Linked DNA regions of Candidatus Microthrix parvicella Bio17-1. The protein of the gene in region 2 interacts with the protein of the main gene of each other region in a pairwise test. Links are inferred from orthologs where the notes say so. Each region holds a gene or a part of one and is shown on either strand. Other genes may lie near its edges. The genes, in order: MPARV_RS0110305 and MPARV_RS0103895.

Region 1 (16,284 bases), on a different replicon or contig from region 2:
GCCGGGGGGCAACACGCTCCACCTGCGATCGGCACGACGCCAGTCGCTGCACCTCGACCTGCCTCTCGGCGGTGTGCTGGCCGAAGACCTGACGACGTTGGAGCCCGCCTGGGGTCGATTTGTCGCAGCGGCCGCCTTGGAACTGGCATCCACCGTGGGCGGATCCGGCGAGGTCACCACCACCCTGCCCGTCGGGGCCGGACTGTCGTCGTCGTCGTCGCTGGAATTGGCGGTGGCCCTTGCCCTGGGGTTCGACGGGTCACCGCTTGAGCTCGCCCGCTTCGGTCAGCGGGCCGAGCAGGTCGCGTCGGGCGTACCCTCCGGCATCATGGACCAGTTGACGATCGCCGCCGGCGTCGCTGGACACGCCCTCCTGATCGACTGCGCCACCGAGCGCCACCGAGTAGTGAGGATGCCGGACTCGGTGGAGGTGTGGGTGCTGCATTCGGGAGTGCCCCGCCGACTCGCCGACTCCGCTTATGCCGAACGGCGCCGCGCCACCGAGGTCGCAGCCAAGCTGGTGGGCCCGCTCGCCGAGGCATCGCTGGACGACATCGAGGCAATCGACGACCCGGTTCTCGTGCGTCGTGCCCGCCACGTCCGTACCGAGTGCGATCGGGTTCGGGTTGCTGCCGCTGCGCTGGAGGCCGACGACCCCACCGAGGTGGGCCAGCTGATGCTGCAAAGCCATGCGTCGCTCCGTGACGACTTCAACGTGTCGGTGCCCGAACTCGACCACCTGGTGCTGGAGTTGTCATCACGGGGCGACGTTTTCGGGGCCCGGCTGACCGGGGCGGGATTCGGTGGCTGCGTCGTGGTGTTGGCCCGGCCGGGCACCGACCTCTCCACCGTTCGATCCGACGCGTGGCTCGTTCAGGCCGGGGATGGTGCCCGACTGTTGTAGCCACTCCAACCGATCGGTCGTGGCCAGCCGTAGCCTGGCGCCTTCCGACCACAAGGAGCACCTCGATGACCACCGACGCCACAACCACCTTCGACATCGGCGGTGATCTGACGGTCAACCGGCTGGGCTACGGGGCGATGCAGCTGCCGGGGCCCGGAGTGTGGGGTCCGTCGGAGGACCACGACGGCGCCCTCGCCGTCCTGCGCTGCGCCGTTGAACTTGGTGTCGACTTCATCGACACCGCCAACTCCTATGGCCCGTATGTGGCGGACGAACTGATCGCCGAAGCCCTCGCCCCATATGGCGACGTCACCATCGCCACCAAGGCCGGTCTGGTTCGGACCGGACCGGGCGAGTGGCACCCTGTCGGCCGCCCGGAGTACCTGCGCCAGGAGGCCGAGCTCACCCTGCGCCGTCTCGGCGTCGAGCGCCTCGACTTGTTCCAGCTCCACAGAATCGATCCGGCGGTTCCCCGGGAGGAACAGTTTGGCGTGCTCGGTGACCTGCGCGACGAGGGCAAGGTGCGCCACATCGGCCTCTCCGAGGTGTCGGTCGAGGAGCTCAACGCAGCCCGCGAGCAGATCCCGGTTGCCACCGTGCAGAATCGGTTCAACCTGATCGAACGGGCCTCTGAGGACGTCCTCGACCGCTGCACCGAACTGGGCATCGGGTTCATTCCCTGGTTTCCAATCGCCACCGGCAGGTTGGCGGAGCCGGGCGGGCCCGTGGACCACGTGGTCCGTGACGTGGGCGCCTCACCGACCCAGGTCGCACTGGCATGGCTGCTCCAGCGGTCACCGGTGGTACTTCCCATTCCCGGCACGAAGTCGATCGATCACCTCAAGGACAACATGCGCGCCGCCTCGGTCACCCTGTCGCCCACTCAGGTCGCCGCCCTCGACGCGGTGGCCTGAGCTCAGCAGTCACCCCTCCGGATGGTGGCCGGGCCGGCAATGGGAGGTGTGTTGGGCCCCTGCTCCGGTACGGTTCCTTCCGTGCACGACCCCGCCCGTCCCCCAAAGGTGATCATCTGTGTCGACTGCGGCTTCGAGGCCCACCTCCTCGTCGACCCCACCGACCCGGAGGCGTCCGATGCTCCGTGGTCCAACCCGGTCGGCGCCGCGGCGCCGTCCACCGAAGCCGGCGCCAACCTCGACCCGTGGGACCGGGCGGAGTTGTCCGGTATCCCCACCGGCGACAGCTTCGATGGCGAACCCGACGAAATCACTGACGGAATCCCACTGGTGTACCGCTGCAGCGGCTGCAACGACCGCTGGGACCTGGTGTGGTCGCCCGATCCCGACTGACCAGGTCCGAGCAGCGCAAACCGGAGGGGCTCAGGCCAGCAGGTTGGCTTTGTGGGTTTCAAACTCCTCGTCGGTGAGTACACCCTTCTCACGCAATTCCGCCAGCTTCTCAAGCTGCTCGGCCACGGTGATCGGACCGGTCTGTGCCGTCGACGCGCTGTAGGCGCGGGCACCCTCGGCAGCCTCCTGGCCGATGCGATCAAACTTGCGATTCTCGTTGGCCTCCATCTGGGTGTAGATCTCGTGCTGCACCTCGGGCGGGTTGCGAATGTCGTGGAAGTACTCCTTGCCGGTTTCACCGCCCGACTCGATGGCCAGGTCGCCGGCGCCCAGCATCCGCTCGAACAGGGTCTGCTGGAAAAACACGGTGTTGATGCGCTCGAGGGGCATCTCCACCCCGGAGGTCACGAGCGCCCCAGACCGGTAGATACATCGGTCGGTCGTGAGAATGAACGTGGTGGTGCGCCAGAGGATGAATCGCTTGATGAACCAACCGAGTGCAATGAGGACCACCAGCCCCAGCGGGACCTGAACCACCCGTTCCTGATTCAGCACGAAGAGGCCGCCAACGATGCTGAGCACCAAGATGAGCGTGGGCCAGAACAGGTACTTCCAGTGCGGATTCAGTTCGAGGACGACCTCCTCGTCGGGTTGCAGCAGGTTGGTGGGATATGCCATGGGTGCTCCTGAGATCTCGGCGCCAACGATATCGGGACGAAGATGACCGTGGGCGAACGATTGACCCGACTTGAGTGTCACCGGCGGCCGGTACGCTCGCCCGGGTGAGCGAATCATCCACAGAGCCGAATGCTCTGGTCGCCGGCCTCAATCCCGAGCAGCGGGAAGCGGCCACCCATGAGTCCCTCCGCCTCCGCATCCTGGCCGGTGCCGGGTCGGGTAAAACCCGCGTGCTCACCCGGCGCATCGCCTACCAGTCCGCCACCGGAGCCATCGACCCACGGGCGGTGCTGGCCGTCACGTTCACACGCAAGGCCGCCTCCGAACTGCGCAGCCGGTTGGGCCAACTCGGCCTTCGCGACGGCGTACAGGCCGGCACGTTCCACTCGATCGCATGGGCCCAGCTCCGTCAGCGCTGGGCGGAACGGGGTATCACTCCCCCCGAGCTGATCACGTCCAAGCTGGGCATGATCCGAAGCGTCAGCGGGGAGCGCACCACCACAGCGCTGCTGGACGTGATGAGCGAAATCGAATGGGCCAACGCCCGCTGCGTCGAGCCGGAGGATTATCCGGCCGCCGCAACGACCGCCCGCCGGGATCCGCCTTACGACCCCACCCGCATGGCCGAGATCATGGCCGCCTACGTCAACCACAAGCGTCGCCAGCGGGTTGTGGACTTCGATGACCTCCTGCGCCTGGCCGCCCGCGACCTGCGCGCCGACCCCGTCTACGCCTCGGGGCGTCAATGGATGAACCGGTTCCTGTTCGTCGACGAGTTTCAGGACGTCAACCCCCGCCAGTTTCAGCTGCTGTCGGCATGGATGGGCGAGGGCGCTCACCTCACCGTGGTCGGCGACCCACATCAGGCGATCTATGCCTGGAACGGGGCCGACGCGAGCTACCTGGTGGACATGCCCCGGTATTTCCAGGAAACGGCCACGGTCAGCCTCACCCGCAACTACCGCTCGTCGCCGCAGATCCTCACGGTGGCCAACCAGGTGCTGCGCGACGGCAGCGATCAGCGGGGCGCCGCACTGGTGCCCACCCGGCCCGACGGGCCCATCCCCACCGTCGCAGTCCATCCCGACGAGGTCCAGGAGGCCCGCCACATCGCACGGGAGCTGCGATCGGCACGCCGACCCGGGCGCCGCTGGGCCGACCTTGCCGTGCTGGTACGCACCAACGCGCAGCTTGCCCCCCTGACCCAGGCCCTCGGAGCTGCCGGTATCCCCCATCGCACCCGGGGGGGCGGCGGTCTGCTGGACCAGCCCGAGGTGAACGACGTCCTCCGCAGCCTCCGGCGGGCCCGCGAGGTGGGCACCTGGATCGGCGATCTGGCCCGGGAGTTGCGGGAGGTGCGTCCGCAGGTGGAACGCAGCGAGGCGTTGCTCGATGGCGACGACGACGACAACTTCGACGACAACTTCGACGAAGCCACAGCTGCAGCCGAGCCCTCCGGGCCCGTTCCTCGGGGGGCTGTGCCCAACCGGCGCGAGACCGCAGCGGGTCCGTCGGGCCACGCTGGTCGCATCGCACCGCAGCACCTCACAGCCGATCGGCTGGCCAACCTGGACGAGTTGGTGCGGATGGGCCGCGAGTACCTCGACCTCGACCCTGCCGGCACCCCCACCGGGTTCTCCGCCTGGCTGCGATCCAGCCTGGCCGATGCCGGCGGTTCGGATACCGACGTGGTGGAGTTGTCCACCTTTCACGCCGCAAAGGGCCTCGAATGGAAGGTGGTGCACCTGGCCGGGGTGGAGAAAGGCCTGATCCCAATCCATTTCGCCGAGACCCAGGGCGAGCTGGCCGAGGAGACCCGGCTGTTCTACGTGGCGATCACCCGTGCCGAGGACGAGCTGGTGCTGCATCGGGCCGAAAAACGCACCACCGGCACCCGGGAGATGCGCCGCAAGCCGTCGGCATTTCTCGAACCGGTCGAGGCGGCACTCGACTTCCTCAACGGTGTGGAACACCGGCGGCCACGCGCTCCTCGATCCAGGCAGGGCCACAAGTCGGCGCCCGTCACCAAGGCCGGGCTCACCGGCGCCGACGCCGAGCTGTTCGGTCGGCTGCGTGCCTGGCGTCTGGAACAGTCGCGTGCCGCAAAAAAGCCCGCATTCGTCATCCTCACCGACGACGTGCTCACCCGGTTGGCGAGCGACCGCCCCGTCACCCGCGCCCAACTCCTCGAAACCCGCGGCATCGGCCCCACCAAAGCGGACCTCTTCGGCCAAGCGCTCCTGAAGCTCATCGCCGACTCCGACTCCTAATCAGGCGTCGTCGAGCTCGGCGCGGTCGTTGAGCAACTGCTTGAAGACGCCCGGCTGCATCGAAATGAACAGCCCCTCGCACTCGGCGGTCAGCCGCTCGCCGGCGTGAATGGTGCCACGTACCCGGATCTTGCGGTCCACCCGATCGTGCACCCACGCCCTCATGGTCAGCTCGGTGTGCAGCGGCGTCGGCGACCGATAGTCGGTGTGGAGGTAGGCGGTCATACCCTGGGCACCCGAGAGCCCCTGGGTGGAGCCCAACAGCTCGTCGAACACGGCTGCGACGTAACCGCCGTGCACGTTGCCGGGCGGCCCTTCGTACGCCGAACCAAACGTGACCGTGCCGGTGACTTCGTCGCTGTGCATATGCAGGCTCATGGGCGGCGAAAGCGGATTGGCCAGGCCGATGAACGGGCTGTGGTCGAACGTGGCGTACATCTCGGCCGCCAACGCCTGGACCTCGGGGTTGTCGGGCGTCAGTCTCCCGGCGTTGGCCAGCTCGGCGAAGCCTTCGTAGACCCGCCCCTTGGGGTGTTCGGCGATCAAGGTGGCAATATCGGCAAGCTCGGAGGCAATGCCATCGAGCGCGGCGGCGTCGGTGCTGGTGGAGGTCAGTCCCTCGATGATCGCCCGCATCTCGGCGGCGACGCGCCGGAGCGCCACCCGCTGCGGCGTGATCTCGATCTGATCCAGCCGCTCGATGCGACTGATCGTGCTTGAGTTCGGGAAGGTGGCCGTACTCGCCACCTCGGCCTCGGTCGCACTGTCGCCCGTTGCTGCACTACTCATGATGTCCCCCATCGAGGTTGTACAGGGCCAGCACCGGCGCGTGGTCGGATGGCTTGGTGCCCTTTCGAGCGTTGCGGTCCACCAGGTCGCTCACCACTGCATCGGCCAACGTGGGGTTGGACAGCAGAAAGTCGATACGCATGCCCTTTCGCTTGTGAAAGTTGCCGCCCCGATAGTCCCACCAGCTGTACAGGTCACCGTCGGCGGGGTACCGCTCCCGGAAGGTGTCACGCAGGCCGACGTCGGTGATCGCCAACAGCGCGTCCCGTTCGGGGACTGACACGTGGGTGGAGTTGTCGTCGAACACGCCGACGTCCCACACGTCGGCATCGGTGGGCGCGATGTTCCAATCACCACCGATGACGAAGTGTTCTGCCGCGGCCACTTCGTCCACAAGATCACTCCGCAACCGTTCAAGCCACGCCAGCTTGAATCGGTAATGGTCGTTGGACACCTCGCGGCCGTTTGGCACGTAGACGCATGCGCAGCGAACAGGTCCACAGGTTGCCCACAACAGCCGTGCCTCCGCCGGGTGGTCCCAGCCCGCCGGATCGTCACCGCGAAACCCGCTGTGGACGTCGCTCAGACCAACCTTGGAGATGATGGCCACGCCATTCCAGCGACCCTCACCGAAGTGGGCTGTCTCATATCCCATCGATTGAAAGCTCAAGTGAGGGAACTTGTCATCGGCCAGCTTGGTCTCCTGCATCATCAGCACGTCGGGCTGCACCATCTCAACCCATTCCTCCACACGCTGCATGCGGGCGTTGAGCGAGTTGACGTTCCAGGTGGCGACCAGCACTGCAGGCTCCTTGGGGCGAATCGGCGACCGAACGAGACCGATCGGATGACGCGGGGCGCCCCACCGTAGCGGCGCCGATGCCGACTGGAATCGGGAGGTGCCGCTTGCGTGGTGCGGGTTTGTAGGCTCGGCCTTGATGAGCACCTCACCTGATGAACTGCTGGGCCCCAACAGCTGGTTGGTGGACGAGTACCGCGACGCATACAACCAAGACCCTGCATCGGTGTCCGAGGAGTGGCGCGAGTACTTCGGCGGCGATGGCTCCGCGAACGGCGCCGGTCGTTCCGCCCAGCCTTCACAGCAGAACGCACCGGTCGCTGATGGGGCTCCCGAACAGCAGGTGGCCCCAAAGCAGGCTCCGCCCAAGCAGGCAGCGCCCCCAAAGCAGGCTCCGCCCAAGCAGGCAGCGCCCCCAAAGCCGCCGGCAGCCACCGGTGAGACCAAGCCCATCCGGGGCATCGGCGCTGCGATCGCCGAAAACATGGAGGCCTCACTCGGGGTTCCGACCGCCACCTCGGTTCGCGATGTTCCGGCAAAGCTGCTCGAGGTCAACCGCGGGGTCATCAACGGGCACCTGGGCCGCACCCGCGGTGGCAAGGTCAGCTTCACGCACATCATCGGGTACGCCATCGTGCGGGCCATCGCCGACCATCACCCGGACATGGCGGTGACCTTCAGCCGGGACGACGATGGGAAGCCGCAGGTGACCCGCCACAGCGAGATCGGCATGGGGCTGGCCATCGATGTGGAACGTCGTGGCGAGCGCCTGCTGATGGTGCCGGTGATCAAGGGCGCCCAATCGATGAACTTCCGCGAATTCGTCGACGCCTATGGCGACGTGGTCGACCGCACGATGGCCAACAAGCTGACCGTCGATGATTTCCAGGGTGCGTTGGTCAGCCTGACCAACCCGGGCACGATCGGTACGGTGCTGTCGGTGCCCAGGTTGATGTCTGGACAGTCGGTGATCGTCGGGGTGGGCAAGCTTGCCTACCCCACCGCCTATCAAGGCGCAGACCCCGAAACGATCGCCAACCTGGGCATCTCCAAGGTGCTGACCCTCACCTCCACCTACGACCACCGGGTGATCCAGGGAGCCGAATCCGGCTCGTTCCTCAGAACCGTCGAGCGACTCCTTCTGGGCGATGAGGATTTTTACCGTCGCATATTCGCCGACATCGGCGTGCCGTACGTTGCGGTGGAGTGGCGTCAGGACTCCAACCCCGCCGATCACCTGGGCGGGCTCATCCAGAAGCAGATGAGCATCGCCATGCTGGTCAACATGTACCGCAGCCGCGGCCACCTCATCGCCGAACTCGATCCGCTGGCGGCCAAGATCCCCGAGATTCACGAGGAACTTGACCCGGTCACCTACGGCCTCACCATCTGGGACCTCGACCGCGAGTTTCAGACCGGTCCGGGGAGCATCTACGCCAGCGTCGGCGGCCAGGATCGCCTGCCCCTCAGCGAGATCCTCCGGGTGCTGCGCAACGCTTACTGCCGAACCATCGGCGTCGAGTTCATGCACATGCAGGAGGTGGACGAGAAGCGCTGGATCCAGGAGAAGATGGAGAGCGGAAAAACCTTCACCCTGACCGGCGACGAGCAGATCCACATCCTCGACCTGCTCAACAAGGCCGATGCGCTCGAACAGTTCCTCGGCACGAAGTTTCTTGGCCAGAAGCGTTTTGGTCTGGAAGGGGCCGAGTCGGCCATTCCGATCCTCGACGAGGTGCTCACGCTGGCCGCTGCCAATCACATGGACTCGGCGGTGTTGGGCATGGCCCACCGCGGACGTCTCAACGTGCTGGTGAACATCGTCGGCAAGCGCTACCAGGACCTGTTCGGCGAGTTCGAGCAGATCATCGACGAGGACGCGGTGCAGGGCTCCGGCGACGTGAAGTACCACCTCGGCCAGCGCGGCCAGTTCAAGTCGGTCGCCGGCAACGTGATCGATCTGGAACTGGCGGCCAACCCGTCACACCTGGAGACGGTGGACCCGATCGTTCTCGGCATCGCCCGGGCCAAAATGGACCAGATCCCGAAGAACGTCGAGAACAAGTATCCGGTGCTGCCCATCCTGGTGCATGGCGACGCGGCATTCGCCGGCCAAGGCGTGGTGGCCGAGACGCTCAACCTCTCCAGCATCAAGGGTTACAAGGCGGGCGGCACCATCCACCTGGTGATCAACAACCAGTTGGGTTTCACCACCCCGCCCGAGTCGGCCCGCAGCTCCGAATACCCCACCGATGTGGCCAAAATGGTGCAGGCGCCGATCTTTCACGTCAACGGCAACGACCCCGAGGCGTGTGTGCGCGTGGCACGGCTGGCGTACGAGTACCGGCGCGAGTTCGGCAAAGACGTTGTGATCGACATGGTCTGCTACCGCAAGCACGGCCACAACGAGGGTGACGACCCCAGCTACACCCAACCGCTGATGTATCAACGGATCGACAACATGGCGCCGGTGCGCGAGCTGTACACCGAATCGCTGGTCGGGCGGGGCCACATCAGCCTGGAGCAGGCCGAGAAGGCGGCAGACGCCTACCACGCCGAACTGACCAACGCACTGGAATCCACCCGGGAGGCCAAACCTTCGGAACCACGCACGGTGCCGGCTCCCCCGAACCCGGAGGGAGTCATCGGTCCGGTCGCCACCGGCGTTGACCGCACCGAGCTCGACCGCATCTTCGAGGCGCTCAATACGGTACCGGCCGACTTCACCATCCACCCCAAGCTGGCCAAGCAGTTCGACACCCGCCGCAAAATGTTTGAGGCGGGTGAGGTCGATTGGTCGCTCGGCGAGGCCTTGGCGTTCGGCTCGCTGCTGGCCGAGGGCACCCCGGTGCGCCTCGCAGGTCAGGACAGCCGCCGAGGTACCTTCTCTCAGCGCCACGCGGCCCTGGTGGACTTTCACACCGGTGACGACTACCTGCCCCTCAGCGCCCTGACCACCGACGGCTCCGAGCTCTGGATCTACGACTCGCTGCTCTCGGAGTACGCGGCACTCGGCTTCGAGTATGGCTATTCGGTGGAGAACCCCGACGCGCTGGTGATGTGGGAGGCCCAGTTCGGCGACTTCGTCAACGGCGCCTCGATCATCGTCGATCAGTACCTGGTGGCCGCCGAGGACAAGTGGAAGCAAACCTCCGACCTGGTGATGTTGTTGCCCCACGGCTACGAGGGTCAGGGACCCGAGCACTCATCGGCCCGCATCGAGCGATTCCTGATCCTGGCGGCCGAGGACAACATCCAGTTGTGCAACGTCACCTCCGCCGCCCAGTACTTTCACCTGCTGCGCCGCCAGATCCACCGAGACGGCAACAAGCCGCTGATCATCTTCACGCCCAAGTCGGGCCTGCGGGCAAAGAGTTACCGATCACCGATTTCCCAGTTCACGGACGGCCACTTCTGCGAGCTGCTGCCCGATGACTCCGGCCTCGACCCCGAGACGGTCACCCGGGTGGTGTTGGCCTCGGGCAAGGTGGCCCACGAAGCAATCGAGCGACGCAACCAACTGAACGTACCCATGGCAGTCGCCCGCGTGGAGCAACTGTTCCCATGGCCGTTCGCTGCCATCGAGGCCGAACTTGATCGATACCCCAACTGCAACGAGATCGTGTGGTTGCAGGAGGAGCCCGAAAACATGGGACCGTGGAACGGCATCAAGGGTCGCTTGTACGAGGCGTTCGAAGGCCGCGGTATGCAGATCCGTCGGGTCAGTCGGGTGGCCTCGGGCAGCCCTGCCACCGGGTCGTCGCTGATCCACCGCCAGGAGCAGGACGAGATTCTCACCAAATCCTTCGGTCCCCTGCCAGAGAAGGACCGGCGGGAATTCGCCTGAGCGCGTTCACCCGCTTGGGCCCGATTACCCGCTGCGGCGCCGTCACGTGACGGCGCCCCACACCCCGCTCTACGAGGATCCTCACATCCATGAGCGACGCTGGATGATCCTGGGTGTGATGGCCGCGTCCTTGACGTTGGTGGTCATGTCGGTCTCGGGGTTGAATGTGGCCCTTCCCACCATTCAGGAATCGCTGGAGGCCTCCAACTCTGCGCTGCAGTGGATCATCGACTCCTACGCCCTGGTTTTCGCCGGGCTGTTGTTGATGGCCGGGGCGCTCGGTGACCGTTTCGGGCGTCGCAACGCACTGCTCGTCGGATTGTCGATCTTCGCCACCGGCGCGGCCGTCGGAGGTCTGGCGGCGAGCGCCGTCCAGGTGATCGCCGGTCGCGTGGTGATGGGTGCAGGAGCAGCCTTCGTCATGCCCGCCACGCTGTCGCTGGTGACCACGGTGTTTCCACCCGACGAACGCCGACGGGCGATCGCCGTCTGGGCCGGTTTCGCGGGCGCCGGTGCCGCAATCGGGCCGATCGTGTCCGGCACCCTGCTTGAGGCCTTCTGGTGGGGCTCGGCGCTGCTGGTGAACATCCCCATTGTGATCCTCCTGATGATCGCCATCGCCATGTTGGCTCCCCACTCACGAGATCCCCACAACACGCCACTCGACCCGGCGGGAACCGTGCTGTCGCTCATCGGCATCACCGCGTTGGTGTTTGCCATTATCGAGGGCCCCAACCTGGGTTGGACCAACCCAGGCGTGCTCATCGGTTTCGGGACGGCTGCCCTGACGCTGTTCGGCTTCGTCGCACGTCAGCGCAGCGCCGCCCACCCGATGCTGCCGCTCGAGCTGTTTGGCGACCTGCGTTTCGCAGTGGGCAGCGCCGTGATCACCGTGACCTTCTTCGCCATGATCGGTTTCTTTTTTCTCAATACCCTGTACCTCCAGTTCGTACGCGGCTACTCGGCGTTGTACGCCGGGCTGGCAGCAGTGCCTGTTGCGGTGATGCAGGTGTGGGTTGCACCGCGTAGTTCGTCGCTGAGCGACCGCTTCGGCAGCGGGCGGGTGATCGCCACAGGCTTTGGCTTCATCGCCGCCGGGTTTGCCGTGCTCACCATGGCCACACCCCAGTGGCCCTATCTGCCTCTCGGGTTCGCCTACGCACTGCTGGGTACCGGCATGGGCATCACCGCAGCCCCGGCGACCGGCAACATCATGTCGGCGGTGCCCGACGCAAAGGCCGGGGTGGGCTCCGCCGTCAACGACACCACACGGGAGTTTGGCGGGGCGCTGGGCATCGCCGTGCTGGGCAGCATCATCACCAGCGCCTACCAGGCCGGCCTCCGCCTTGACGGGCTCGGTCTCAGCCCGGCGCAGGCAGCCGAGGCAAGGGACTCGGTCGGCGGAGCCGGGCAGGTCGCCAAGGCGTCGGGCAGCGGCGCTGAGCTCATCGAACGCGCCGGCGTGGCGTTCACCAGCGCGTTCAACATCGCCAATGGGGTGTCGGCACTGCTCGCCTTCACCGCTGCCGTCGCCGTCGCCGTCGTGTTCAGCCCGTCGCGGGAGGAGGCGGCGGCCCGTGCCGCGGCCGGGCTGTCAGCGCCGCGCTGAGCTCGCTCATCGCCACCTGCGGATCGTCCACCTTGATCGTGGTCATGCCCATGGCCCGCGCAGGCTTCAGGTTGACTCCGAGGTCGTCCAGAAACGCCGTCCGGTCTGCCTCGACCCCAAGGGCGCCAAGCGCCACCCGATAGAACGCCGCTTCGGGCTTTCTCATCCCCAGCACGGCCGACTCGATGACGGCGTCCACCGCACCCAGCAACTCGGCCAACCCGTCGGGCAGCACGTCCGACACCTCGCTGAAGGGCACCCCATTGTTGGTCAGGAAGGCCACGCCGTAGCCCTCCTCAAGCAGTCTGAACACCTCGGTCGCCATCTGCGGACGAACCTCCCCCACCAGCATTCCCAGGATCGCCCGTCCATCCAGGGCACCACCGGCGGCGCGAGCCTCGGATTCAAAGACCTGAGCGAAGCCTGCCTCATCCAACTCGCCCCGCTCCAGCCGCGCCCAAGCGTTGTCGTCGTGGTTGTCCATGTTGAGCCGGCGGATGAACCCCTCTGGAAGACCCAACCGGACCTCGTAGCGGGCGAACGCCTCGAACGGGCTGGTCAACACGACCCCACCAAGATCGAAGATCACCGCTTCAATTGGAGGCTCGGACGACGCTGGCAAGGCGGGCGGGTTCATGACCGACGATGGTAGGCAACAAACGCGATCCCCACCTTGCGCAGCCGGAGGTGATTGACTGGTGCGGTCATGACCCTTTCACATGTGGTCGTTGACGGTTCCAACATTGCAACCGAAGGGCGAACCAAACCCAGTCTGAACCAACTCGATGAGGCAATCGAAGCATTCGCTGCCGAACATCCCCAGGCCGACATCACGGTCATTGTGGACGCGACATTTGGGCATCGAATCTCCAGTAAGGAAAGCGACGACTACGAGGCACGCGTGCTCAACGGGTCAATCGTTGCTCCTCCCGCCGGCGTAGTCGGCCGTGGGGACGCATTCATCCTTCAGGTGGCCGACAAGGCCAACGCTTCGGTGTTCTCCAACGACTCCTTTCAGGAGTTCCACGGCGAACACACCTGGCTCTTCGACAAGGATCGGCTGTGGGGCGGCAAGCCCGTCACCGGAGTGGGGTGGGTATTCGTCGCCCGCACTCCTGTGCGGGGTTCGGTGAGCAGACGAGCCGTCAAAGAGGCCAAAACAGACTCCAAGTCCACGCCACCGTCCAAGAGGGACGCGGCACCAGCCAAAAGGGGCGCGGCGCCCGCGCCCAAGAAGACCCCCACCAAGCGGTCGGGCTCGTCCGGTGGGGACAAGCCCAAGGTGGGCGATTCCAAACCCGACGGCGCCGCGGCGCCGCGGTCCCGGGCGGCCAAACAGAAGGCGGCAGGGGGCGCTCAGCGGTCCGCTTCTCCAGATGGCGGCCGCAACGAGCGGGGCGGTTCGTCCAAGCGCCGCTCGTCCACGCCCAGCCCCGTCAATTCGCCCGGCGATTTTCTTCGCTTCATCAGCGAGCATCAGCCGGGCGACACCGTCACCGGCACCGTGGTGGAGTTCTCGTCCCACGGCGCCTACATCGATGTGAACGGCACCAAGGCGTATCTGCCGCTCAGGGCATTGGCCGACCCTCCGCCCACCCGTGCCCGCGACTACATGTCGATGGGCGCCGAGTTGACGCTGGAGGTCGAGGGCTACGACACACCGTTGCGCAGCGTCGACCTGCGGTTGCCGGCCGGCAGCACGATGGCGCCGCTTGACTCCAAGGGCACCTCCAAGTCGCCGCCCGCCGAGTCCCCTTCCGCACAGGAACCACCCGCCAAGAAGGCACCCGCCAAGAAGGCAGGGCCGGTCAAGAAGGCGGCACCCGCCAAGAAGGCACCCGCCAAGAAGGCCGCACCTGCCAAGAAGGCCGCACCTGCCAAGAAAGCGCCGGCAAAGAAGGCACCGGTTAAAAAGGCACCCGCCAAAAAGGCCGCGGCCAAGAAAGCGCCGGCAAAGAAGGCACCGGTTAAAAAGGCACCCGCCAAAAAGGCCGCGGTCAAGAAAGCGTCGGCAAAGAAGGCACCTGCCAAAAAGGCCACGGTCAAAAAGGCACCTGCCAAGAAAGCGCCGGCAAAGAAGGCACCGGCGAAGAAGGCGGCACCCGTCAAGAAGGCAGCACCCGAGCAACACGCTCCGGTGAAGTCTGAGCACGCCAAACGCATGGCCGCCGCCCGGGACAACGCCGACTGAGTCACAGCCGGTTCGATACGGAGCCATCGACGACGACACCGCCGTCCGGGCAAGGCCGGCGCGGGCTGTACCATCGACGATCCGCCCGGTTGGCGCTGCACACGCCCGGGCTTCCCTCCCACCGTCGCTGGAGCATGCATGTCGGCTCAGTTCATCTTCACCATGTACAAGGTAGGACGGGTGGTGCCGCCCGAGCGCGAGGTGCTCAAGGACATCTCGCTGTCGTTCTACCCGGGCGCCAAGATCGGCGTCATCGGCCCCAACGGCTCGGGTAAGTCCACCCTGCTGCGCATTATGGCGGGGATTGATGATGGGTATACGGGCGAGGCACGCCTGAGTCCTGGATTCACCGTCGGCATGCTCGAACAGGAACCGAAGCTGGACGAGTCCAAGGACGTCACCGGCAACGTCATGGATGGGGTGGCCGAGACCGCCAAGCTGCTCACCGACTACGACGAGCTGATGGCCGGATGGGCCGACCCGGACGCCGACTATGAGGCGCTCGGGGCCCAGCAGGCCGATCTGGAGGCCAAGATCGAGGCCGCCGGCGCCTGGGACCTGAAGCGCACCGTCGAGATCGCCATGGACGCCCTCCGGTTGCCGCCCGGCGATGCCGACGTGGCCTCGCTCTCCGGTGGTGAGGCCCGCCGGGTCGCACTCTGTCGCCTGCTGCTGAAGCGCCCCGACCTGCTGTTGCTCGACGAGCCCACCAACCACCTCGACGCCGAATCGGTCGCCTGGATCGAGCGGTTCCTCGCCGACTACGAAGGCACCGTCGTGGCGATCACCCACGACCGGTACTTCCTCGACAACGTCGCCAGCTGGATCCTCGAGCTGGACCACGGCAAGGGCATGCCCTTCGAAGGCAACTACTCCGGATGGCTCGAACAGAAGCAGGCCCGGCTGGCAAAGGAGGAAAAGCACGCCTCCACCCGCCAGCGCACCCTGGAGCGAGAGCTGGAGTGGGTGCGCATGGCGCCCAAGGCTCGCCAGGCCAAGAGCAAGGCCCGCCTGGCCGCGTACGACCAACTGCTCGCCGAGCAGCAGGCCGCCAGGGGCGCGAGCGATGGTCTGGAGATTTACATCCCACCGGGCGATCGCCTCGGCGATCAGGTCATCGAGGTGGATCACCTGACCAAGGGCTTCGGTGACAAACTGCTGATCGACGATCTCACGTTCTCGCTTCCGAAGGCGGGCATCGTCGGTGTGATCGGCCCCAACGGTGCCGGCAAAACCACGCTCTTCCGCATGCTGGTCGAAGCCGGCGAACAGGCAACGGCCGCGCCGGATGCGCAGCCCGACTCGGGTGAGATCCGGGTCGGCTCCACCGTGCAGATGGCCCACGTCGACCAGCACCGGGATCACCTCGATGGCGAACGCACCGTCTACGAGGAGATCACCGACGGTGATGAGACCATCAAGCTGGGCACGCGCGAGATGAACGGTCGCGCCTACTGCGCCAGCTTCAACTTTCGGGGCGCTGACCAGCAGAAGCTGGTGGGACAGCTCTCGGGCGGCGAACGCAACCGGGTGCACCTGGCCAAACTGCTGCGAACCGGCGGCAACGTGTTGCTGTTGGATGAGCCAACCAACGACCTCGATGTCGACACGCTCCGCGCCCTCGAGGCAGGCCTGGAGAGCTTCCCCGGTTGTGCCGTGGTCATCTCCCACGATCGCTGGTTTCTGGACCGCATCGCAACCCACGTTCTGGCCTTCGAGGGCAACAGCCAGGTGCGCTGGTTCGAGGGCAACTTCAGCGACTACGAGGCGATGCGAAAGAAGGAACTGGGTGCCGAGGCATCCCAGCCCCACCGCATCAAGTACAAGCCGCTTACCCGTTCCTAGCCATCCAACCACCGGAGGCCCTGATGTCATCGACCGTGATCACCT
Region 2 (15,038 bases):
CCGTGCGGCTGATCGGCGCACCCTTGGGACGAGGCCCCATTGCGACGCTGGCGCGCACGAACGCGGCGCGCAACCCACGCCGCACCGCCACCACCGCCGGGGCGCTCATGATCGGCCTCGCACTCATCGCACTGGTGGCCACGGTGGGGTTGTCGGTGAAGCAGAGCCTTGAGAACCAACTGAGGAACAACACCACCGCCGCCTGGTTCGTGGTCCCAAACCAGCTGGTCCCACCCGACCCCACCTCCATCACCGACGCACTAGCCAAGGCGCAGGGTGTTGCCGCCGTGGTGCCGACGGCGTTCTCCAACGCCACCGTCGCCGGCCCTCGGGGTGAGGCATCGGGTGTTGCGGTGGCCGGCCTGGCCGAGGTGCCCAAGGTGTATGACCTGGGTGTCACCGAAGGTCCCACCCGCCAAGCCAACACCGATGACGGCCAGGTCTGGTTGTCCGCCGATGCGGCGAAGAGGCAGGGCGTCAAGCTGGGCGACCGGATCACGGTGTCCACCGGCACCGGGGCCACCGCCACCACCACGGTTGGTGCCATCTACACCCGCACGGCCGCGCTGTCGGACGTGATCATCGACCAGTCGATCGCCGACCAGGTGGGCGCCCAGACGTTCGTCCAGGCGATCGCCGTCAAAGGCACACCGGGCACCAGCGACACGGCGCTCAAGGCGGCCATCGAGCCGGTGGCGGGCGAATTTGCCAACGCCGAGGTGATCACACCCAGAGAATTCGAGAAAAGCCAGACCGGGCCGCTGGACATCGCGGTCAAGGCGGTGTCGATGCTGTTGCTGGTGTCGGTGCTGGTGGCCGGCCTCGGGGTGGCCAACACGCTGGCGCTTTCGGTCTACGAACGCACGCGGGAGATCGGCCTGCTGCGCGCGGTGGGCACCACCCGCAGGCAGATCCGCAAGATCGTTCGTCGGGAGGCGGTGATCACGTCGGTGTTCGGCGGGCTACTTGGCGTGGCCGTGGGCACGACCCTTGGCATCGCTGCGGTCAAGGTCCTTCCGGACGCGTTGTCGGGCACCCTCGTCATCCCGTGGAGCTGGATCATTCTGTGCATCTTCGTCACGGTGATCATGGGCCTGTTCGCCGCCCTGTGGCCCGCATGGCGAGCGTCGAGAATGAACGTGCTGGATGCCATCTCGCAGGAGTAGTTCGCACACCCGGCGCTTCGAGTGCGGTCCACAAGGGGCGGCATCAATGGTGACCGCAAGGTTCGGTGTGGTGTACTGAGCGCGATGGACTCGGGTGACAACACCATCGGAGCGACGCCAATGCCAAGCGGCAGGACACAGGCCACCACCAGGCGAACCTTTCTCGGAGGTACTGCGCTGGTTGGCGTCGGCGCGTTGTCGGCGTGCGGTTCCGACGACTCCCCCACCGGCACGGCGATCCCACCCACCGAGACCTCCACCAGCCTGCCACCGGTGCCCAAACTCAACGGCGATCCGTTTGCGCTTGGCGTGGCCTCGGGCGACCCCAACGACACCTCCGTGATCCTCTGGACACGCGTGATAACCAACCCCTCCAAGGCGGACGGAGGCATCGGTTCGGTACCCGTGCCCGTGAGCTGGGAAGTGGCCACCGACGCCAAGTTCGACAGTGTGGTCGCATCCGGGGCCGAGGTGGCCACCGCCGACTTCGCGCATTCGGTGCACGCCACCGTCGACGGACTCAAGCCCGATGGCACCTACTGGTATCGATTCTCCATCGGCGCTGCCGTGTCACCCGTAGGCCGGACCCGCACCATGCCCACCGATGACTCCCAGCCGTCCTCGGGCCAATTCCGGTTTGCCATGGCCACGTGCCAGGACTTCCAGGGAGGCCGCTACGGGGCGTGGGGTGATGCGGCCAAGCTGGACGACTTGGACGCAATCGTGTTCCTCGGCGACTACATCTACGAACTGCCAAACATCCTCACCGGCCCGAACGGCGACACCAGCCGTCACTACACCTCCGAGGTGCCCACCGACCTCCCCGGATTTCGAGCCCGCTACGCCCAGGTCAAAGGCGACAAGCAGTTGCAGGCGGCGCACGAAACGGCACCGTTCTTCGCCACGTGGGACGACCACGAGGTGCAGAACAACTACACCAAGGACGTCGACCCCGAACTGCGCCAGGCCGGCTACCAGGCCTGGTGGGAGCACATGCCGGTGCGGCTCCCGCCGCCGCAGAACGGCGAGCTGGTCGTGTACCGCACCCTCGACGTGGGCGGCCTGATCCAGCTGTTCATCCTGGACACCCGCCAGTACACCGACCCGGGCGCCTGCCCGGGCGACAACCCGGTGGGAACGGTTCCGGACTGCGAGGCCCGGTCCGACAAGGACCGCACCCTCCTGGGCGACACCCAGAAGGCCTGGCTGTTGGAGGGCCTGGAGCAGTCGACCACGACCTGGACGGCGCTGGCCAACCCCGTGCTGTTCGCCGGGCTGGTGACCGGCACCGTGGAGGATCCAGCAACGAAGGCGCAGGTCCCCACCTTCTTCCAGGACACCTGGGACGGCTTTCCCGCCGAGCGGGCCACCATCCGCTCGGCGCTGGCCAAGGTGGACAACCCGGTGGTGCTCACCGGCGATTACCACGCCGGCTTCGTGTTCGATGTGAACGACACCGACGCCATCCCCCCGGCGGAGGGCCCGGCGGTCTGCCCCGAGTTCCTCGTCACCGCCATCAGTTCCTTCCTGTTCTCTGAGGACTACACCAAGTTCAACCCGCAGGTGCGGTACTTCGAGGCCAAGCACGGCTACGCGGTGTGCACCGTCACCCAGGAAGACTTCAGCTGCGAGTTCCGGTACGTCGACGACGTCTGGGATGCCGACAGCCCGATCACGGTGGGCCCCACCTGGGCGGTCGCCAAAGGCGAGCACACGGCCACCGAGGTCACGCAAGGATGACCCCCAGGCCGTTGTCAGCCGTGCATCCCGCCACGATCTCGCCTTGCTGACCCCGACGCCGATCTCGGCCGACCCGGCGGCGGGCCACGGCCCCTTCGAGACGGCCCGGTTGGCGGCCGCACAGCTGACCGAGGCCCTGGGACGAAACGACCACCGCCTGGCCGTTTGGCTGGGTTCGGGCTGGCAGCGGGCGGTCGACCGGCTCGGCGTCACGGCCACGGTGTCCACCGCCGACCTGGCCGGGTTTCATCGCGCCGGTGCCATGGGGCACGGCTCCGACGTCCACAGCGTCCGGATCGAAACACCGGACGGTATCGGCGTCCAAGCGCTGGTTTTCACCGGGCGCACCCACCTCTATGAGGGCCACGGCCCGGCTGCCGTCGCCCACGGCGTTCGCACCGCCGCTGCGGCGGGATGCCGGGTGGTGGTGCTGACCAACGCCGCAGGGTGCATGCGGGAGGGCTGGGGGGTGGGTCGCCCCGCGTTGGTCACCGACCAGCTCAACCTCACCGGGGCCTCCCCGCTGACCGGCCCGCTGCCCCCACCGCCGAACGACTCGCGCCACGTCGACCTCACCGACGCGTATCACCCCCGCCTGCGTGACCTGGCCCGCAACGCGGCACCCGACCTGCCCGAGGGCGTGTACGCAGGGTTCCACGGGCCCGAGTTTGAGACACCGGCCGAGATCGTTGCCGCCCGTCGCCTGGGTGCCGACCTGGTGGGCCAGTCGATGGTGCTCGAAACCATCGCGGCCCGGCAGGTGGGGCTGGAGGTGCTCGGCATCAGCCTGATCACCAACGCCGCCGCCGGGTTGGGCGGCAAGCTGTCGGCCCAGGAGGTGGTGGACGTGGCCCACGCAGCGGCCCCGGAGCTGGCCGTCCTGCTGGCTGATGTGCTCGCCGCGCTGGCCGCCCACCACGACCTCTGGCAGGACCCACCATCATGAGCAGCGAGCGCGTGGTACTCACCGGAGGCACGGTGATCACCTGCGACCCAACCGATCGCGTGATCAACCACGGCGCCATCGCCATCGAGGGTGAGCGGATCGTCGCCGTCGGCTCCGGCGCCGAGGTGGCCGCCCTCCTGCCCGGAGCCGTCCACCGGCCGTTGGGCGGCGCCATCGTCATGCCGGGCCTGATCAACGCCCACACGCATTTGGCCATGACGCTCTTTCGGGGGCTGGCCGACGACGTGAACCTTGAGGGCTTCCTCGCACTCGTCATGCCCGCCGAGGCAGCAGTGCTGTCGAGCGCTGCCGTGCGCGACGGGGTGGCGCTGGCCGTCGCCGAGTCGCTGCTGGGTGGCGTGACCTCCGCCCTCGACATGTACTTCTGGGATGAGGTGGCCTCCGAGGTGGCCCACGACGCCGGGCTGCGCCTGGCGGGAGGGCCTGCGTTTCTGGGCGGCACCGGGCCGGAGGGCAACAGCTTCGACGCACAGGTCCAACGGGCCCGGCGCCTGTGGACCCGGGAACCCGCCGAGGGGTGGCACACGGCCATCGGCCGCTGGGCCCACCCCCACGCCACCTACACCCTCGCTCCCGACCAGCTCAGCGCCGTGGCCGCCGCCGCCCGGGAGGTTGGGGCCCGCATCCACACCCACGCGGCCGAGTCCGAAGGTGAGGTGGCCATGGTCAGCGAAGCTCACGGTCTCCGTCCCGTCGAACTGCTCGACACGCTTGGCCTGCTCGGTGCCGACGTGGTGCTGGCCCACGCCGTCCACCTCGACGACGACGAAATCGCCGCCATCGCCAGGTCGGGCACATCGGTGGCCCACTGCCCCGGCTCCAACCTGAAGTTGGGATCGGGCGTCGCCCGCATCCCCGAGCTGCTCGACGCCGGAGTCACCGTGGGCCTTGGTACCGACGGACCGGCATCCAGCAACGACCTGGACCTGTTCGCCACCATGCGCCTGGCGGCCCTCATCCACAAGGGTGTCTCTGGCGACGCCTCGGTGATGACCGCTCACCAGGTGTTGCGGGCCGCGACCATCGGTGGGGCCACGCTGTTGGGCGCCGGCGACGAGTTGGGGTCGATCGAGCCGGGCAAGCTGGCCGACCTGGTCGTGCTCGACCCCGGTGCGCCACACCTCACCCCGACCTACGACCCCGTGGGCACGGTGGTGTACGCCGCTGGGCGTGGCGACGTCACCGACGTGTGGGTCGGCGGCCGCCGGGTGGTCGCCGACCGCGCACTGCTCACCATGGATGTCGCCGCCGCCCGGGCGGCCGTCTCGGCGCGACGTCCCGAAGTGCTGGCCGCAATTCGGTGAGCAAATCCACACAGGGGCTACCGCTCTGGACCATATTCACGTTTGCGGCCGGTTTTCGCCTCGCCACCCTGTATCTTGCACGCACGCGTCGAAGCGAGGTCCGGCGGTCGCTCGTGTGGATCGCCGGAGCGGGGGCCGCGATCGGTCTGCTGGTCCTCCTTGGCCGGATCACCCCGGCGCGGCCACTGGAGGGCGTGATCACTGCGGCGGTCGGTGGTGCGGTCGCCATCATCGGCACCGCGCTGAGCCGCACCCTCACGCGGCTCATATCGAGGGCGCCACCCGACGGGGAGCCCGAAGCCGAGCAAGCTTCACAAGCCACGGACACGTTGCGAGATCTGCTGACGCAGTTCCAGCGGGACTATGGCGGCTGGGCCGACTCTCTGAACGAGCCTGCACCAGCTCCTGGCATCGGCCAGGCGGAGCACCTCCCCATGCAAACCGTAGGTGTCGATCCTTATCGGGTGCTCGGCGTCGGCCGGACCGCCGATGATCAAGCCGTCCGCGGGCGTTACCTCGCACTTGTGGAACGGGATCGGCCGGCCAACTATCCCGACTCGGCCGACTTCACACCCCAGCGAACTCGTGCCGCAGCAACCGTGAGCATTCTCAACGAGGCCTACCGCCTGATCCGCAACGAGCGCGGCTGGAGCTGACGGACCGACGCGGTCGACGCTGCGCCAACCGCCTCAGCGAGAATCGGCGAGACGCAGGGAAGCACCCTGCGGGGTGGTGCGTTCAGCGTTGGTGGTCTGCACCCAGGCCGGACCATCCGGGGTGACCAGCGTGACCACGTTGGTGTTGGTACACCCACCGTCGCCAACCGCCTGGTAGTTGACCCTGGCCGAGGTCGCACGGTGCTCCTGCCCCCGCTCATCGATGCCGACCGGCTCGGCCCACGCCACGCGGACGCTGTCGGCATCGCATCGCGCGAACACCTCCGACCAAACCATCGGTGACACCAGCAGGTCACCGGGCGCCCAGAGGTCGCGGATTACCTGCGGTTGCTGTGATTGCGGCTCGGACAGCTCATTGAGCTCATCGCGCGAACCCTCCAACGGCGTGATCGTCGCCCGCCATGCCGTGAATCCGGTCGGCGCCGCGGCGCCGCTGAGATGCTTCGAGCCGGCACGGTAGCCATCCCAGTCGTCCGGGTAACCACCCGGAGCTTGACCATCGTCGGCGGCCCCGGTGCTCACCGGGGCACGCGAGACGGTCAGCCGGTAGGGCACGCCGACCCGCCACCGATAGTCGATCGAGTTGGCGTTGCCGGCCGCGGACGGCAGCCAACCAGGCCCGCCGTCCAACTCGCCGCGGGCTCCGTATCCGCCCCAGTTCACAGCGCCGTGCCCCGGGTGCTGGGACGCCCATTGCGGGCCGGTGTGAGCGGCGCCCTCACGGCGGCCGGTCGCCGCGTCCTCAAAGCTCACCTGCAGCGCCCAGAAATACAGATCGTGTGTCGGTGGCTCGTCGAGGATCGTGACGGTCACCGCAACTTCGACGAATCGTCCGGGCAGGTCCCAGAACAGGTGCATCGACGATGCCCGGTTGCCCGACGTTGGGTACCCCCGGGTCCGTTCCACGCCACGGGTGCCGTCAAGACCGTCGCTACCGCCACCGAAAAGCCGCCGCCACCAACTCACCAACGGCCCCGGCTGTTCACCCAAGATCGGCTTCGACCTCGTCCAACTCGGCCATCAGGCCCTCCCACTCGGCCATGGTGGCTGCGGCCTTGTCCTTGGCCTCGGACAGTTCGGCAACCAACACCTTCACCTTGTCGCCGTCGTCGTACACGGCGGGGTCACCCATCTTGGCCTGGATCTCCAGGACCCTGCCCTCGGTGCGCCCCACCCGCTTCTCGGCCGCCTGAACCCGCTTGCGAAGCTCCCGGGTTGCGTTGGAGTGACGCTGTCGTTCCTCGGCGGAGGCCTTACGCCGATCGGCGGGGTTGCCGCCACGGCCGGCTGTGCTCGACGACGCGCCTGTGGCCATGGCGCCGGAGGCGGGAGGCGACGCGCCCCCAGCCGAGGCGGAAGTAGTGCCTGCGCCCCGAGGCGTGCGTTGCTTGGCCGCCTGACTCTGAGCCCTTTTTGGGCCCCTGGCAGAGCCGCTGCCGCTGCCGGTCGACCTACTCGACCCGGATTTACCCGACCCGGATTGACCCGACCCCGATTTGTTCGACCCTGCCTTGCCCCCGCCCGAGCCCGAAACCGAGCCGGTCAGCGGGTGTGGATGCAGCACGGCGTCGTCAACCTCGGTGTGCACCGTCACCGTGCCGTTGCGCACCTCGATCAGCCCTTCGGCCACCGACCGGATCAGGTGCCGATCGTGGGTCACCAGCAACACCGTGCCCGGATAGGCATCCAGCGCATCCTCCAGCACGTCGCAACTGGGCAGGTCGAGGTGGTTGGTCGGCTCGTCGAGCACCAGCAGGTTCACCGGGTTCACCATGATCGAAGCGAGCGCCAGCCGGGTGCGCTCACCGCCGGAGATGTCGCCCACCAGCCGATCGACGGCATCGCCGCGAAACCCGAAACTGCCCAGGATCGACCGCAGGTTGCGACCCGCAGGGTCGGCGCCAACCGCCCCCCGAAAGGTGTCCTCCACGGTGGCGTCAAGATCGAGCTCGTCCACCTGCTGCTGGGCGAAGTACGCCACGTCGACGTTGGCCCCCAGCTGGGCATGGCCCGCCGAGGCCTGGAGCTGTCCCAGCAAGAGCTTCACCAGTGTGGACTTGCCTGCACCATTGGGCCCCACCAGCGCCCACTTTTCGCCCCGTTCGACCACCAGGTTCACCCCGGTCAGGATCGGTGCATCGTCGTCGTAACCCACCGAGATGTCTTCGAGCTCGGCCACGACACGGGCGGACCGCTGCGGCTTGGGGAATCCAAACTTCGCCACCAGTTGGCGGTGGTCGGGCAGTTCGATGCGGTCGAGCTTTTCCAGGGTCTTGAGGCGGCTCTGCACCTGGCGGGCCTTGGTGGCCTTGTATCGGAATCGGTCGATGAACTTTTCGGTGGCCGCCACCGACTTGGCCTGGCTGGCCGCCTGGGCCTGCAGGTTGGCCAGCCGTTCCTCGCGTTGCACGATGAACTCGGCAAACCCGCCGACGTATTCGGTGGCGCCGCCACCGACCACCTCGATGACCCGCTCGGCCACAGCATCGATGAAATCGCGGTCGTGGGACACAAACAGGATCGATCCGGGCCAGGCGGCCAGCTGCTCCTCCAGCCAGGTCACCGAGTCGACGTCGAGGTGGTTGGTGGGCTCATCGAGCACCAGCACCTCCGGCTTGGACAGCAGCAGCTGGGCCAGCGTTGCCCGCATCCGCCAGCCCCCGGACAGCTCGGACACGCTGCGGTTGGCGTCGGTCGCCTTGAATCCCAACCCGGCGAGCACCCGCTGGGCCTCGGCCTCCAGTTGATAGCCGCCGGCGGCCTCAAAGCGGGTGCTGATCTCGCCGTACGCGTCGAGTGCCGCTTCTGCTTTGGTCGCGTCCGGCGAGGCCATTTCGGCCTCGAGCGAGCGCAGTTCGTTCTCCATGCCCGCCAGGTCGCCTGCGCCCGCCATCACGTGAGCCAGCACGGTGTCGTGCACCTCATCGGTCAGGTCCTGGGGCAGGTAGCCGACGCTCAGGTCCTTGGTGCGGTGCACGTCGCCCGCATCAGCCTGCTGGTGACCAACGACGATCTCAAGGATCGTGGTCTTGCCAACACCGTTGCCGCCCACCAGGGCGATACGTCGGCCTGGCAGCAGCCGAAAGGTGACGTTGCGAAACAACGTACGGCCGCCGTGGGCCTTTTCGAGCGAGGAGACCGAAATCATGAGCAGCCGAGGCTACCGAGCGGGACCCTCCGCTCGGTCATCGTGCCCCGCCACACCGGCGGGCGGTGCGCGCTCACAGCGCCGGCCGGTGCAAACCGTCGCCTCAGAGGGCGCTCGCCGCTCCCGGGCCCGGGGTCGGAGCGGACGGGTCGAGCGAGCCGAGGCCGGCCGCCAGGGCCGAGCCGACCACCAGCGCACCGCCCACGATGGCGGGCGCACCGGGGCGTTCCCCCGCCACCGCCACCGCCATCACGGTGGCCACCACCGGTTCGGCGGTGGCGATCACCGAGGCCCGGGTGGACGAGATGCGGGTCAGCCCCGCCCCAAGCAACAGGTAGGCCAGCAGCGTTGACGCCAACGACAGCAAAGCGAGCAGACCGGCAACATCCCAGGAGGGCCATGCCAGATCGGCAAAAGGCACCAGCACCAGCCCGCCGATCAGCATGGCGATGGCGTAGGTGCGAATCGGGCCCAGCAGCTCCACCAGGGTGCGTCCAACCAGGTAGTAGCTCGCGTAGCTCAACCCTGCGGTCAGCCCCCAGGCGACCGACGCTGCGCTCACGGTCACGCCTTCGCCTCCGGCCGCTGCGGTAAGGGCCACCCCGCCAGATGCCACCAGCACCAGCGTGACGGAGCGAGGCGTCGGCCGCATCCAGCCCAGCATGACCGAACCGATCAACACCCACACCGGTGCGGTGTACAACAGCACCCACGCCAGCGTGATGCCGCCCCGCTCGATGGCTGCGGGCAGCGCCGTGTAGAAGACCGACACGCCGATGAGCCCAAGCGTCACCAGCCGAACCCACACCATGGGTCGACGCAACGGCGATGCCGAAGCACCGGTCGTGCCACCGGAGCCCCGCAACCGTGCCCGCAGCGCCTGCACCAGCCAGATCATCGAGAACCCCACGCCCGCCACCAGTGCCCGCCACGTGGCCATCGTGACCGGGCTCAGACCACGGTCGGCCAACCCGTTGGCCACCGGGCCGATCGTGCCCCACAGCACCGCTGCACCAAGGACCGCCAGCGCACCGATCGTCCCCGGGCTGTGCCCACTACCGCCGTGCCCATCACCGCTGTGCCCACTACCGCCGTGCCCACTACCGCCGTGCCCACTACCGCTGTGCCCACTACCGCCGTGCCCACTACCGCCGTGCCCACTACCGCCGTGCCCACTACCGCCGTGCCCACTACCGCCGTGCCCATCACTGCCGTGCGAGCGTTGGTTCACGCCTCCGAGGATGCCCGCTCCTTGGCCCACGGGTAGTCGGCCTTGCCGGTCGGCGAGCGCACCACCTCGTCAACCAGCACCAGCTTGCGAGGGGCCTTGTACCCGGCGATCGTGCCTTTCACGTGTGCTTTCAGGTCGTCAAGGGTCAGCTCGGTGCCCTCCCTGGGCGCAACGACGGCGGCTACCGTCTCGCCCCAGCGTTCGTCGGGCACGCCCACCACCACGGTGTCGAAAACGCCCGGGTGGGTTTTCAGCGCCGCCTCGACCTCCTCGGGAAACACCTTTTCCCCGCCGGTGTTGATGCTGACCGAGCCACGGCCCAGCACGGTGATGGTGCCGTCGGTGTCGACGGTGGCCTGATCGCCGGTGACCGCCCAACGGACGCCGCCGACCTCGACAAACGTCTCTGCGGTCTTCTTGGGGTCGCCGTAGTACCTCAGCGGCATTCGCCCGGTGCGGGCAACCCTGCCCATGTTGCCCGACCCCGGCTCGACCGGCTGCAGGTTCTCGTCGAGCACGCAGGTCACCGCCGGGTCCATCGCAAAACGAGTGCCCTTGCTGGCATCCTCGCCCGGCATGAGCCGCTGGGTGGCGTGTGATCCGGTCTCGGAACTGCCGTAGCCGTCGGCCAGGATCAGGTTGGGGAGAATCTCCTGAAGACGGGTCTTGTTAGTGGGGTGAAGCGGCGCCCCACCGGAGGAAATCGTGTACAGCGAGGGCACCTCGAAGGGCCCCTCGGCCTCCCACGCGTCCAGCAGCGGGCGGGCCATCGCATCACCGATGAGGATCAGGATGTTGACCCCTTCGGCGGCAACCTGCCGCCACACCTCGGCACCGTCGAAGCTGCCGGGCAGCAGCACCATCCGTCCGCCGCACAGCCACCAGGACATCGAGGTCCACTGGGCTGCGGCGTGGATCAGCGGCGCGCAGGCCATCGTCACCACGGCGTCATCAAGGATTCGCTCGGTCAGTTCCTCGGCCGTGGACACCGGGCCCACGAGCCGCATCGGGTCGCCTCCACCGACACAGGCGAAGAAGGCATCCTCCATGCGCCACTCGACGCCCTTGGGCATACCGGTGGTGCCGCCGGTGTACATCAGGTAGACGTCGTCGCCGCTTCGAGCCGGGAAGTCCCGATCGGTCGAGGCCGCCCCCACCGCGTCGTCGTAGTCGAGCGCCCCGAACGTGGTCGGGTCGGTGGTGGGCACGTCCGCCCGGGGGTCGATGTCGTCAACCACCAGGCTGATGCGAAGGTCGTCGAGTTCGGGTGCCACCTCGGCCAGGGAATCGCTGAAGCGCCGGTGGAAGACAACCGCCACCGCGTCGCCATCCCGAAGCAGATGCGACAGCTCGGCAGCCACATAGCGGTAGTTGACGTTGAGCGGAACTGCACGGATCTTGAACGCGGCCAGCATCGTCTCGACATACTCCGCGCAGTTCTGCAGGTAGCAGGCCACGTGGTCGCCCGGCCCCACCCCCGCGTCGGTCAGGACGTGTGCCAGCGCATTGGCCCGCTCCTCAATCTGCCGGTAGGAGACCCGCTGCTCCCCCACCACGAGCGCTTCGCGGTCTGGATACTGATCGGTGGTCAGCTCCCAAAGATCGGCCAGGTTCCAAGGAACCGGTGAGGTCGCTGCGGTCGTGCTCTGTTCGTTCATGTTCCCCCTGTGTGTGGCAATGCTGCTCGTGCCCGCTTGCGCCGACCCTTGAAACTGCAACGTGTTCTAGTCTGAGCCGATGGGTATGCCATCGGATCTTGGAATCATCGACACCATGGTCGGGTTTCCGTCCCCAGACCGTAGCCAGGTGTACAAGTTCATACAGCCTCATCTGCGAGATGAGGAGTCGAAGAGCTTCACGATGCCGGCCGCGTACATGTTCAAGGACATCCCCCCGGAGATCGATCCCGAGGCCGACCCGGTGGCGGTGGTGCTGATGAACATGGATGCCCACGGCGTCGAGCGCGCCATGGTGAACGTCGCCAAGGACGACCGCGAGGCACCCCGCCGGGCACTGCGTGACTTTCCCGACCGGTTCATCCCCTGCGCCGAGTTGGACCCCAACGGCGGCATGGACACCGTCCGCCTGTTGGAGCGACTCGTCACCGAGTTCGGCGTGCGTGCGGTGACCACCACCCCGTTCGCCTACCGGGTGGCCATCAACGATGCCCGCTACTACCCGCTGTACGCCAAGTGCGTCGAGTTGGACCTGCCCATCTTCGTCACCGCCGGCGTGCCCGGCCCGCGGGTGCCGATGGCCGACCAGAAGGTTGAGCTGATCGACGAGGTGTGCTGGTTCTTTCCCGAGCTGAAGTTTGTGATGCGCCATGGTGCCGAGCCCTGGGAGGCGCTGGCGGTCAAGCTGATGATCAAGTGGCCCAACCTGTATTACTCCACCTCGGCCTTCGCCCCGAAGTACTACCCGCAGGCCATTATCGACTACGCCAACAGCCGGGGCGGCGAAAAGATCATCTACGCCGGATACTTCCCCGCCGGGCTGACCTACGAGCGCATCTTCTCCGAGCTGCCCAACGTGGGGTTCAACGACGACGTGTGGCCCAGGTTTCTGCGCACCAACGCCGAGCGGATTTTGGGCCTGAACGCGTGAACGCCTGAGCGACGCGGCCATCGAACGATATTGGACACCGGCGAGGCTCCGGGAACCTGTGCCACCGCCGATCGGGTGGTTCTGACCCGCGTCGCCGTGAATCCCCAACAGGGAGGTACCCGAGGCCTTGGCGCACCCTTGGGTACCCTCGAAGGACCCGGCGACCGGCCCGTCTGCCGAGGCCAGGCCGGGCTCTCACAGGCGCTGCGCCAGGCCGGCATGGCGCCGTTGGAATGACCGACGATCGCCACCTTGCCGATCGTCACCGTCAGTGCGGGAGACCTCGTGGTCGACGCGAACTGCGAACCGCTCCCGATACCGCCGTGAAGGCCAATCACCAAGGTCACCGAACCGGCACGTGCCTGCTGCGCCGATTGCGGCATGGTCAGCTGATAGCTGCGCTGCGTTCCCCCGACTTCAGTGTCTGGCTGGTCGTGCCCGTCGGCAACGGCGGCGGCGCCGTCGAACATCCACAACCCGCAGCCAACAAGGTTGTGGCGGCCACGAAAGCGCCGGTTCGAAACCTGCTCCTCGTCACCAGTCAGGACCCAGGTGGCCCAAACCCCATGCGGCCTGGCATCAGTCCGACTCGACCAACCGAAGATCGACCGGCTCGGTGGTGTCAGCCGACGATGGGGCGCTGATTCGTTTGGCCGTGTGGAGGCACGCCTCGGTGAGCTTGGGGCCGAAGCTCACCATGGCCGGGGCCAGGTGCCCCTCGTCGTAGCGCACAAACTCGGCGGTGGGGATCAGCAGCGCGGTGCGGGCCTGCTCGAGGGGGGACACGGCGCGGTCGCGCGTCGTGACCAGCACGGTGGTCGGCACGTCGCAGTGCCTGATCCAGCGCCGGGAGTCGAAGGTGGCGACCGCCATGCCCGCCTCGGTGACCATGCGCCAGTCATGGCGTCGCATCTCCTCGGAGGCCCACCGTTGCATCGTGGAGGGCCTCGACCCGCTCGGGGCGATCGGGATCCGCTTTCGCACCGACTTGGGCAGCCCCCAGGTGAGGCGCAGCGGCCCGGCGACCGCCGAGACGGCTCCGACCAGTACGATCTGCTGACGCAGGCCGGGCACCAACCAGCTGCCGGTGGCGGCGAGTACCAGCCCTGACACCAGCTCGGGGTGCCGCTTCCACAGTAGCTGCGCGACCGGCCCGCCCATCGAGTACCCGACGGCGATCACCGGGCCGCAGCCCAGGTGCTCGATCAGCGCGGCGGCATCGTCGGCACAGTCGGTCAGGCGGAAGCGGCGCCACGAGCGAATGCCCCGGCCATGGCCCCGCATGTCGGGGGCCACGATGTTGAAGTGTTTCGACAGGTCGTCGAAGGCGTTGAAGTAGTTCATGCCGCCGCTGGCGACCCAGCCGTGAAGCAACAGAACGGTCGGTGCCCCGGGCGGACCCTCGACCCGCCGGAAAAACGTCTTGCCCCGGCCGGGCAGCTCGATCCGCTCGCCCCAGGGCAACCCAAGCACGTTGTGCTCCTCGGCCTCGTCGATCGGCCGATCATCGTCGACACCTCCCGCCCGGCTCACCGTGTTCCCTGCGCCGTGGGACCGGCCGTTGAGCTGCTCAACCATGAAAATGCCCCCGGGACACCGAACCTCACGGGCATCTGGGGGTTCCGGATGCCGGGTCGGATGTAGCCGTCAGCTTATGACACGCCCAACAGCTGCCTCACGGTGCGAGCCAACTTTCGCTGCACCTCGTCGCCCTCGGTCATCCCCGAGATCCAGCCCACCAGCGCGGCCAGCCAGACGTCGAAGAGGGTGTCGGCCATATCGATCGACTCGGGGGTCGGCTCCGCGCCCATCGCGGTCACGATCAGGGCGCGCATGGCATCGGTGACGCTCTGCACCACCTCGGCCAGCTCGGCGTTGCCAGAGACCAGCGCACGGATCTGGGCGGTGGACACGTCGGGCCGGGCCAGAAGGGCACGATTGGCACGGCCGAGCACGTTGAGCACCCGCTCGGCCGCAGTGACGCCCACGGCCGGCCGGTTCTCCAGGTGATCGGCCAGCGCGCGCACCTCAGACTCCATCACCGAGGCCAGCAGGTACTCCTTTGATGGGAAGTACCTGTAGAGCGTGCCGATCGCCACCTCGGCGCGAGCGGCCACGTCCCGCATCTGCACGCCGTCGAACCCACCCTCCGACGCCAGCGCCGTGCACTCGCGCAGCATGCGCGTTCGGCGTGCGTC

Evidence for each region.
Region 1: the proteins of MPARV_RS0103895 (region 2) and MPARV_RS0110305 interact in binary tests that used the Escherichia coli proteins (3 or more experiments, as listed by UniProt). The link is inferred for Candidatus Microthrix parvicella Bio17-1 from one-to-one orthologs.

Annotation. Positions count from the first base shown.
Region 1 is NZ_AMPG01000002.1:435,609-451,892, forward strand. What follows is about bases 6,572-10,794. They hold MPARV_RS0110305 (multifunctional oxoglutarate decarboxylase/oxoglutarate dehydrogenase thiamine pyrophosphate-binding subunit/dihydrolipoyllysine-residue succinyltransferase subunit), read left to right. Parts: upstream 6,572-6,886; coding sequence 6,887-10,594; downstream 10,595-10,794. Other genes in these bases: MPARV_RS0110300 (exodeoxyribonuclease III), read right to left, coding at 6,572-6,750; MPARV_RS0110310 (MFS transporter), read left to right, coding at 10,641-10,794. Outside these bases: MPARV_RS0110270 (galactokinase), read left to right, coding at 1-904; MPARV_RS0110275 (aldo/keto reductase), read left to right, coding at 970-1,818; MPARV_RS0110280 (hypothetical protein), read left to right, coding at 1,900-2,211; MPARV_RS25220 (PH domain-containing protein), read right to left, coding at 2,242-2,889; MPARV_RS22670 (ATP-dependent DNA helicase UvrD2), read left to right, coding at 2,994-5,159; MPARV_RS22675 (PaaI family thioesterase), read right to left, coding at 5,160-5,948; more of MPARV_RS0110300, read right to left, coding at 5,941-6,571; more of MPARV_RS0110310, read left to right, coding at 10,795-12,203; MPARV_RS0110315 (HAD-IA family hydrolase), read right to left, coding at 12,142-12,840; MPARV_RS24130 (histone H1-like repetitive region-containing protein), read left to right, coding at 12,910-14,394; energy-dependent translational throttle protein EttA, read left to right, coding at 14,533-16,239; trxA (thioredoxin), read left to right, coding at 16,263-16,284. UniProt on the Escherichia coli protein: E1 component of the 2-oxoglutarate dehydrogenase (OGDH) complex which catalyzes the decarboxylation of 2-oxoglutarate, the first step in the conversion of 2-oxoglutarate to succinyl-CoA and CO(2).
Region 2 is NZ_AMPG01000001.1:789,275-804,312, forward strand. What follows is about bases 6,420-9,396. They hold MPARV_RS0103895 (ABC-F family ATP-binding cassette domain-containing protein), read right to left. Parts: upstream 9,003-9,396; coding sequence 6,837-9,002; downstream 6,420-6,836. Other genes in these bases: MPARV_RS0103890 (hypothetical protein), read right to left, coding at 6,420-6,844; MPARV_RS0103900 (EamA family transporter), read right to left, coding at 9,106-9,396. Also shown: MPARV_RS0103865 (ABC transporter permease), read left to right, coding at 1-1,166; MPARV_RS0103870 (alkaline phosphatase D family protein), read left to right, coding at 1,251-2,906; MPARV_RS0103875 (purine-nucleoside phosphorylase), read left to right, coding at 2,950-3,852; MPARV_RS0103880 (amidohydrolase family protein), read left to right, coding at 3,849-5,177; MPARV_RS0103885 (J domain-containing protein), read left to right, coding at 5,174-5,833; more of MPARV_RS0103890, read right to left, coding at 5,867-6,419; more of MPARV_RS0103900, read right to left, coding at 9,397-10,263; MPARV_RS0103905 (acyl-CoA synthetase), read right to left, coding at 10,230-11,891; MPARV_RS0103910 (amidohydrolase family protein), read left to right, coding at 11,971-12,840; MPARV_RS0103920 (alpha/beta fold hydrolase), read right to left, coding at 13,420-14,418; MPARV_RS0103925 (TetR family transcriptional regulator), read right to left, coding at 14,493-15,038. UniProt on the Escherichia coli protein: Genetic data indicate it may be involved in ribosome assembly or function.